DNA from 2 places in the uncultured Virgibacillus sp. genome. Region 2 is predicted to be linked to the other one. Evidence: riboswitches for the same ligand, from Rfam matches in the RefSeq annotation. Region 2 holds a riboswitch; the other holds the start of a gene.
The links. Region 2 has a riboswitch for lysine ahead of Q1A47_RS00910 (Na+/H+ antiporter NhaC family protein). Riboswitches for the same ligand answer to the same signal wherever they lie in the genome.
Positions count from the first base shown of each region.

Region 1: it holds a riboswitch for lysine, as region 2 does, so the genes downstream of both, dapA (4-hydroxy-tetrahydrodipicolinate synthase) here and Q1A47_RS00910 (Na+/H+ antiporter NhaC family protein) in region 2, are expected to answer to the same signal.

Region 1 is NZ_CANMAB010000114.1:5,178-9,914, forward strand. Features, by position in the region: gene Q1A47_RS18020 (AAA family ATPase) at 1-1,330, shown strand, start outside; gene dapA (4-hydroxy-tetrahydrodipicolinate synthase) at 1,614-2,504, opposite strand; lysine riboswitch at 2,619-2,799, opposite strand; gene Q1A47_RS18030 (LysR family transcriptional regulator) at 3,178-4,062, opposite strand; gene hutU (urocanate hydratase) at 4,317-4,737, shown strand, end outside.
Region 2 is NZ_CANMAB010000002.1:58,030-62,766, reverse strand. Features, by position in the region: gene Q1A47_RS00915 (sodium-dependent transporter) at 1-367, opposite strand, end outside; gene Q1A47_RS00910 (Na+/H+ antiporter NhaC family protein) at 974-2,524, opposite strand; lysine riboswitch at 2,697-2,875, opposite strand; gene yunB (sporulation protein YunB) at 2,930-3,709, opposite strand; gene Q1A47_RS00900 (HD-GYP domain-containing protein) at 3,770-4,737, opposite strand, start outside.

The DNA.
Region 1 (4,737 bases), on a different contig from region 2:
AGATGTAACAAGTGCTAAAGAAGCATTAGTACTTCAAGGGCAGCAACTAAGTGAAGAAGTGAAGCAATTACATCATGATAGAAAACAGCTTGCTGAATATAAAGCTATGTACGAACAGGCATTAAAAGAAACCAAAGATGTAGAAGCTAAAGTGAAAAGAACGGAGCAATATTATCAAGAGCAAGTTGCATCTTATCGTACTGCTCATGCTGTTTATCAGGAAAGAATACAAAAGATTCCTCAAGATGTGAGAACTCTGTCTGAATTAGAGAAAAAAATAGAAGTAAAAAAAGAGCAACGAAAGGAATTGGAGGAGCGCTGGGAGCAAATACAACAAAAGCTGTTGCAGGAGAAAGAAGAATTGACTAAAAGTGAATCCGATGTTAGTCATGCAAGCAACCAGCTGCAGGAAACGAAGATAAGGCGGGAGAATGCAAACAAACAGTTTGTTGATGCATTAAGCCAAGCGTCCTTCCAAACGGAGGAGGTGTTTCAACAAGCTAAGCTGGAAGAGGATGAGCGTAAGCAGTTAAAGCATAGCATAGAAGAATATAATCAGCATCGGCTTACGCTGCAAAAACAGGTCCGTGATCTGAACAGAGAATTGAAAGATAAGCAGCAGGTTGAATTAACGACTATTGAAGCCAAACTGAAAGAATTAAAAGTAGAATACGAACAAGCATTAAAGACATGGGATCAATCAAATAAATACTATGAGGAAATCATTACACTACAGCAAAACATTGTCGAGGTCACTGAACAAGCTAATAACTTGGAAAAGAAATTAGCCACTATAACCGATCTCCATGATGTATTAAGAGGGCAAAATCACAAGAAAATATCCTTTGAACGGTATTTACAAATTGAGTATTTGGAGCAGATTATCGATGCGGCAAATTTACGATTAGATCGATTATCAAATGGTCAATTTTTCCTGAGTCGTAGTGACAGGCAGGAATCGCATGGAAGACAGAGTGGTCTAGGCCTCGACGTTTTCGATGCATACACGGGACAGACAAGAGATGTGAAATCCTTATCCGGAGGCGAGAAGTTTAATGCAGCTCTTTGTTTGGCACTAGGTATGTCAGATGTTATTCAAAGTTTTCAAGGCAATATTTCGATTGAAACAATGTTTATTGATGAAGGGTTTGGTACGCTGGATGAAGAAGCACTAAACAAAGCAGTTGATACATTGGTAGGTTTACAGCAATCGGGTAGAATGATTGGCGTGATCTCACATGTGCAGGAATTAAAAGCTATGTTCCCAGCAGTACTCGAGGTAAAGAAGACAAAAGAAGGATCTAGTCGAGCAAAATTTGTTGTAAAGTAACGGTAGCCTTTAAAGAATTTTAAAGGAACTGAATAGAGGAGGGCTATCAAAAGCTGAATCCTAGTGAATTTTTGTATCGCTTTTCACTGGCGTAGTTACATTTGACATGTGCTGTTTTCACAATTTTTTCGGCTAGGATAGACGTTCATGCATCGATTTCTCTCGGTAGAATAATTACTATTCCAAAGAACTGTCGAACTACTATCCTGATATACTTCATATTCGAGTAGTAGTTCGACATTACTTATCTCAATTTCTATAGTCTCTCGCTCTTCATAATCGTTTAACTTGCTGAAACGATGGACTGTAAGTGCTGTAATGTTTGTTTTAGATTGTTTGTTTCCTCTTGTGTTAGAGGTACCATTGGAAGCCGAACATCCCCAACTGGAACACCTTTCATAGATAATGCTGATTTGACGGGCGAAGGACTAGGTGCAGCAAACAAAGCTTTCATGATTGGAAGTAAATGTTGATGTAGCGCTGCACTAGCTTTGACATTTCCAAAGCTAAATTGATTTATCATCTCTTGCATTTCATTACCAATGATATGGGAGGCGACTGAGACCACACCTTTTCCTCCAATAGCTAATGCTGGTAATGTTAGTCCGTCATCTCCGCTGTATAGGGAGAAGTCCTTGGATGTGCGTCTAATTATTTCTGACATCGCATCAAGGTTACCGCTCGCTTCTTTGATGGCAACAATATTATCTATTTTAGAAAGCTGTACCGTAGTATCTACAGTTAAATTGACACCAGTTCTTCCCGGTACATTATAAAGCATAATAGGGAGATTAGTAGCTGCTGCGCTCGCTTGGAAATGCTGATAAATTCCTGTTTGCGAAGGTTTATTGTAGTATGGAGTAACAAGCATGATACCATTAACTCCAACTTTTTCCGCTTGTATTGTTAAATTAATAGTAGCTTTTGTGTTATTTGCCCCAGTTCCAGCTAATACCGGAATTCGATCATTTACTACTTCAACAACGAAGCGCATAAGCTGAATCTTTTCCTCATCTGTTAATGTAGCTGATTCACCTGTAGTTCCAGCAACAATCAGCCCATCCGTTCCATTTTTAATTAAATAATTTACGAGAGATCTTGTGGCATGAAAATCAATTTTTCCATGTTGATCAAATGGTGTCACCATTGCGGTTAATACTTGGCCAAATTCCATTTCTTTACACCCCTTGTGATAAGTTAAAACAATAGATGGATAGACCATTTCTAATTAACGCAAAAAAACAGCAGCAAGGGTTTGCTACTGCAGAAATGTAGTATTTCATTTTCTGCGTCAGATAGCCCTCCATATAGTTACCTATACGACAGTCCTGTATTTATTCAATAGCAGAACCAGCAACAGTAAATAATGAGTTATCTGTTACTTCGGCAACGATCCCTTTCCACAATCGTCAATGGATCTCATTATCCTCAAACTGTGTAATGATGACCGATGCACCTCTATCCTCACTTCAAATAATTGAAATAAGAAATATTTAATTGTCTGTAATATAACAGATTTCCTTATTTCACGCAAGGCTATTTGAATTTTAGCAAGGAAATGATGCCTATCGTTTATTCAATTGTTCCTTTAATGACATACAAATAAAGTGAACCTTCAATCAATTGAAGGTTTTGTTTGTCCCCCTAGTTACCAATAGTGTTGTTCCTTTATTGCTTGAAGCGGGGGTCTTACTGCTAGTTATATGTGGAGAAAAACATAATTTAGCTAAGCATCTCACCTAGAGTAATTACTCGAATCAATCAAAATATGACAAGTTGACATCCAGTCTATGCTTGAGGTGGTACGTGTTCTATAGGACGAAATACTTCTAGGTGACCTAAGGGCATCACTGTTTAAAGAATTCTTCCACCAATCCTATAAACTTCAGTACAATTGGAGGTAAATAACGATTTTTCTCATAGGCTAGATATACGCTTCTGGATAAATGTGAATCGTTAATATGTTTTATATGATAATCTGAATGAACTGTATTTTTAACATAGTTTTCAGGAACAACTGTGATTCCTAAACCTTCGATAACAAGACGACATGCTGTTTCAAATCGCTCGATTTCAAATTGAATCATTGGCTGAATCCCTGATTTAGCAAATGCATAAAGAATATCCTCTCTTGTTTGAAAGCCTTCTTTGCAAATGATAAATGTTTCGTCTTTCAAGTCATAAATAGTTAGCTCTGTATAATCTTGTAAGTTGTGCCCTTGAGGAAGAACAGCAACTAATTTTTCCTCATAGATAGGTAATGTCTCAATCGCATCATTATTCAAATTCTGATTTGTTATAGCTAGATGAATATCGAAGTTTGTTAAAGCTTTCTCTACATCCGTTAAACTTAGAATTTCTAATAATTTTATATGAGCATCCTGATATTCTTTCTGAAATTGTTTCAAAATTTTTGGTACCCAAAAATTGGAGGACTCTATTAAACCGATTGTGAGTTCCAGCGGTCCCTGCTCTTTCAAGCGGATCATTTCTTTAGATACATGCTGATAGTGATTTAACAATTTTTTAGCCTCTTGATAAAGTATTTTACCCTCACTTGTGACCTCGAGGCTCCTCGTATTACGTTTAATTAATGTCAATCCTACTTCATTCTCTAGCTTTTTAATAGCAGCACTAAGTGATGGCTGAGATACATGTAAGACGGTTGCTGCTCGAGTATAGGTTGATTGTTCAACAATCGTAACAAAATAGACTAAATGGCGAAATTCCATCCTAATCTCCTTAATTTATAGTTGAATTTTATAAAAATATAGAATATTTATATTTGTAATTATATATTATTATAATTATAATTTTAATGTATGGTATTAAATTAAAAAAATGTTATGTCTTCTATTATCTATAGTACCAAATAAACAGAAGGATCGATAATCAGATGGAAAAGGAATGTGAATTTTTTAACTACAGAAAATGTAAACGGTTTATTTGAGGTTGCTAACATAGGGAGGAGATGAAGAAAATGAGAATGGAAAAGAACATGCAAGTAGAACAATATCGTGGTTCAGCATTACATACGAAAGGATGGATACAAGAAGCTGCTCTTCGAATGTTGAATAATAATCTGAGCCCAGAGGTGGCAGAAAATCCAGACGAGCTAGTGGTTTATGGTGGGATAGGTAAAGCAGCACGAAATTGGGAATGCTACGAGGCGATTGTGAAGGAATTAAAACAGATAGAGGAAAATGAGACCTTACTCATTCAATCAGGAAAACCCGTTGCTGTGTTCCGTACGCATACAGATGCTCCGAAAGTGCTGATTGCTAACTCGAATTTAGTTCCAGCATGGGCGAATTGGGAGCACTTTCATGAATTGGATCAGAAAGGTTTAATGATGTATGGGCAAATGACTGCGGGCAGCTGGATCTATATTGGCAGCCAAGGAATTG
Region 2 (4,737 bases):
CTGCTCCCCAGCTTAAATTAATTGAGAAAACAGAATAGGATATTGCCCAGGCAATAATAACAGAATAGTACGTAGAGATAACAAACGATACGAGCACTGCCCACCAGCCAATAAATTCTGTCTTTTTATTTATTCGCTTATACGTAAGCGGTGCAGAACCACGATATTTATGTCCCATCGTAAATTCCATAATCAAAATAGGAATACCGGCGGTTAGTAGTGCGAACAGATAAGGGATAAAAAAGGCTCCTCCACCATTCTCATAAGCGACAGCTGGAAAACGCCAAATATTTCCTAGTCCAACCGCTGAACCCACAGCAGCCATAATAAACCCTGCTCTTGTCCCCCATTGTGAACGAGTTTCCATTACAATACCTCCCCCTCTTCCTTACCAAAATAGTTGGTTTAAGGAATGTTTTTAAAGTTTTATTTTTTCAGATATTTCTGTTTGTATTATAACGGTACTTTTATACTATGTCAAAGAATTATTTGAATTTCAAGATATTTCTAATTTTAATTAACAAAAAAACAGCATATATAGTTATTAGATATTTTTAAACAATTATTATAGGCTTTTAGATTAGGTTATTCGTTACTTCTCCAGAAGAAAAAATACTCGATTCCTCATCGTAACACTAGAGATTCTTCGGGTATTTGTACAAAGCTTCTAGCTACATTCCCTCCACACAGAACAAAGACTTCATTTCGTAGCTTTAAAAGTTGGACAATATTTTTTCTACTATATAAAAATACTGCCGAGAAAAAATTCCCGACAGCTTGGATTTTAGCTTAAAGTTTTTATTTCCACAGAATACCATCGCCATGTTATAAGATAAACTGACTACAACAAGCGAAGTTTTCTATTGTAAGCACCGTAAGAGTATAACCTATTGGTCTCTATTCTAAACCGGCGATTTTACTGTATGTTACATGCCCGATACATAATCATTCGTAGCATAACACCGATCTCGTATTATGACTTTGTGTTCGATAAAAAGTGCAGGATTAATGCAATAGCTAAGACGATAACAAGTGTAGCAATTAAAGGAAATACGACTTGATTGGTGAAACCAATTATAAGATAGCCAATTCCAGCTGAAACAGCTGCCAAAATCGCATATGGCAATTGAGTCAAGACATGATCAATATGATTTGCACCAGCACCCGTTGAAGATAGAATTGTCGTATCCGATATTGGTGTACAATGATCACCAAAAACAGAACCAGCAAGCACTGCAGCCATAGAAGGTAATAACATAGAAATATCTGTAATTACTGTCACCTCAGCTGCGATCGGAAGCATGATACCGAATGTCCCCCAGGATGTGCCTGTAGCTAAGGCCATAAATCCTGCAATCAAGAAGAATAACAACGGTAACCATGCCGGACTAATCGAAGCATTATCTACAATTTGTGCTAAATACTCCCCTGTTTTTAATGTTCCTATCACTGAACCAATTGTCCAGGCCAATAATAGTATATAAATAGCAGGAAGCATTGTTTTCAAACCTTCTACAATAATTTTTCCTGCGTTGCTTTTCGGTTTCCTTTGTAATCCATGAAAAACAAATGATGTTAAAACAGCGATTGTACCACCAATAAATAGCGATAGATTAACATTCGTATTTGCAAAAATGGATATAATGCTAACATTACCATCGCTTGCATTTGCACCTGTAACAAGCATGGATACCACAGTAGCAAGAATCAAAACACCAATTGGGACAAGAAGATGATAGATTTTCCCATCTGTATGTGCTGCAAACGTATCGGTTAAATCTCCCGGTACTCTATCCTGCTTAGGATTTAGTAATTCTCCTGTCTGAATTGCCCTTTGCTCATGTGCTTTCATCGGGCCAATATCCATCTTTAAGTAGGCTACTAAAAACACAAGTAGTATGGCTCCTAATGCATATAAATTATATGGGATCATTTTAATAAACGCCTCTAAAGGTCCTATATCTGTGATGCCATTTGCTACAAATAAGCCACTGATAATACCAATGATATATGCTCCCCAGCTCGATATCGGTGATATTACCGTAACTGGTGCCGAAGTTGAATCAATAATATAGGCTAGCTTTGCTCGTGAAATCTTATGTCGATCTGTTAAGGGTCTTGCTATTTGCCCTACAGCCAAGCTGTTAAAATAATCATCAATAAAAATGATAATACCTAGCACCGCACTCATTGCTTGCGCACCGACTCTTGTTTTTACACGTTTGATCATCCATTCACCGAAGGCTCGACTCCCACCTGAAGCTTGGAGAAAAGCTGTCATTATTCCTAATAAAAGTAAAAATCCTAATAACAGAAGGTTACCTGTATTTAGCGAGCCTTCCGATATAAATATAGTATAAATAATAATTCCTATTTCCTTTAGGGAATCCCATATTGAAAAATCATGAATGAGAAGTGCTCCTGCTACAATCCCAGTTCCTAAAGATAATAATACATTTCTCGTTACTAATACCAATACGAGCATTAATATTGCAGGAATAAGGGAAAAAATTGTTCCTTCCATTGTTGTAACCTCCACTATGATTGTTTGCAATAATGAAAGAAAACATACTGTTCAAGAAAATGGGATACGTGGAAAACGGGGCTGCGTCAGAGAATGGGGGCTCTGTAAACACAAAAAGACAATGATAGAAAATAACCTACCATTGCCTTTACAATATACGTTATCCTCCATTTCGATCAGTAGTTCTCCATGCACATTGCTTCTTGCATGACAGTATACTTCTTATTCAAAAGCACACCAGCAATAATAAGGAAGACACTTATTATGCTTCGGCAATACATCCTTTCATCAATCATCATCGTTGTCATCCTCCGACTGATTAATCATATCCATTGCACCTCTACCTCACCGATCTGATAAGGTTTAAATATTCAACTAGCTAATAATAATTATTATAACAAGTACTTAATCAATATTCAAGTCATCCTTGGGAACGGCTATGTTTGGACCACTACTTCCTTCTCCACCACCAAAAAATTCTGGAACATCACCCATAAGTACCCTTGAGTCAACATATACCTTCGTTGTAATTTCCGCAGGCTCGGTCGTAAATGGTACGACAATCTGTGCATTAACGGTAACCGGTATATAAATTTCAAACAATGCAGCATTAATACCAAATTCTTTCATTTCGTATTTTATATCTGATTGAATACTGCCAACAATTTCAAAATGAACAGGGACTTTGGGTCCTAAATTAGCTAAAATAGTACTTCCGGTCACTTGACCGATGGGAATCTCGACTACCGTTGGATCTTTGTCAGCAAGTTCATTTGCTGAATCTCCGTAATCCTTTGGTTCCATATCTGGATCATCCGTATTTAACATTTCTCCTTTGTTCATTCCGTATAAAAAGTATTCCGCTCTAATGGTAGCAGCTCGCAATGCTCTGCTCACTGCTGAAGCATTCCAACCAACAATGGTAGGATATCCATTTTCATCTTTACTAACGTCCATTAAGTCTTCAAAGCTTATGTTTTCCGTTGACTTCACAGCTTCATTAATCGTTCTAGTCGCGAATTCAACTGTCTTCCTTTTGGCTATCTCCATCAGTGGAGGAGTTATCCCTTTATCTACTATTAGAATACTAAGGGAGGTTAATATGACAAATGTAATTGAAGTCATTAAAAAAATCGCCTTAGCTGGAGAAGTTGCTTTTATCTTTAATCCTGATCGTCTACCCATCTAAAAACCCCCTTGCAACAAACATATGCTTGTTCCAAGAAGGTTAGAATGTAAAAAATCTCAATCTATTTTGCATGAGAAAACCACCACATTTAGTACGTTAGCTAAATTAACATCATATGGTTTAGCTAATTTTCTCCCTTGCTCCTTGTTAATTCGAATAATTGGTCTGTCGCAAACATGCGGATTTTGTTTTACAACAATACCTTGTCTCCCATCATTTAGATCAACCATAATACCATTTGGATAAACAACAATAGAACTCTTTAACGCTTCAATCATTTCTCTATCATATAATTGTCCAGATCCGGCATATAAGATTTCTAAACCTTCGTGAGGAAGCATGGCATCACGATATACACGATTACTTGTAACTGCGTCGAACACATCTGCAATCCCTATTAATTTTGCATATTTGTGTATCGATTCAGAAGTTATTCCAAGTGGATAGCCTGATCCATCCAACCGTTCATGATGCTGTAAGGCACAAAGTGATACAACAAAAGGTACACTATCCTGACCTACAAGAAAACGGTATCCCGTTCTTGTATGGTTTTGAATAATTTTAAATTCTTCTTCTGTTAATTTTCCTGGTTTTTGTAATATATCTGGGTTAATAAACAGCTTTCCAACATCGTGCAGCATTGCTGCCATCCCTATTTCTTCTAATTGCTTATTAGATAGCTTTAACTTAACACCAATAGCCAGTGCATAAATGGCTACATTTAAAGAGTGTTGAAATATATAATTATCCGATACAATCATATCGGTTAATAATGATAATGACTGTTCGTTTTGTTGCAACTCATTCGTGATTTGCTGAACAATCACTGAAAGTTCCGATCCTTTTTGATCAAGGATATAAGATCGGTTTGTCAATCCATTATGCTGTAGGGAAAGAAATACTTCCTTAATCGTTTCTGAAGCCTCTCGTCTGAGTGATTTTGAAATGGTCGGCATTGCCGCTATATCCTTCATTTCTTCATCCTCAATATAAATGTATGTAATCCCGTGCTTTACTAGTCTAT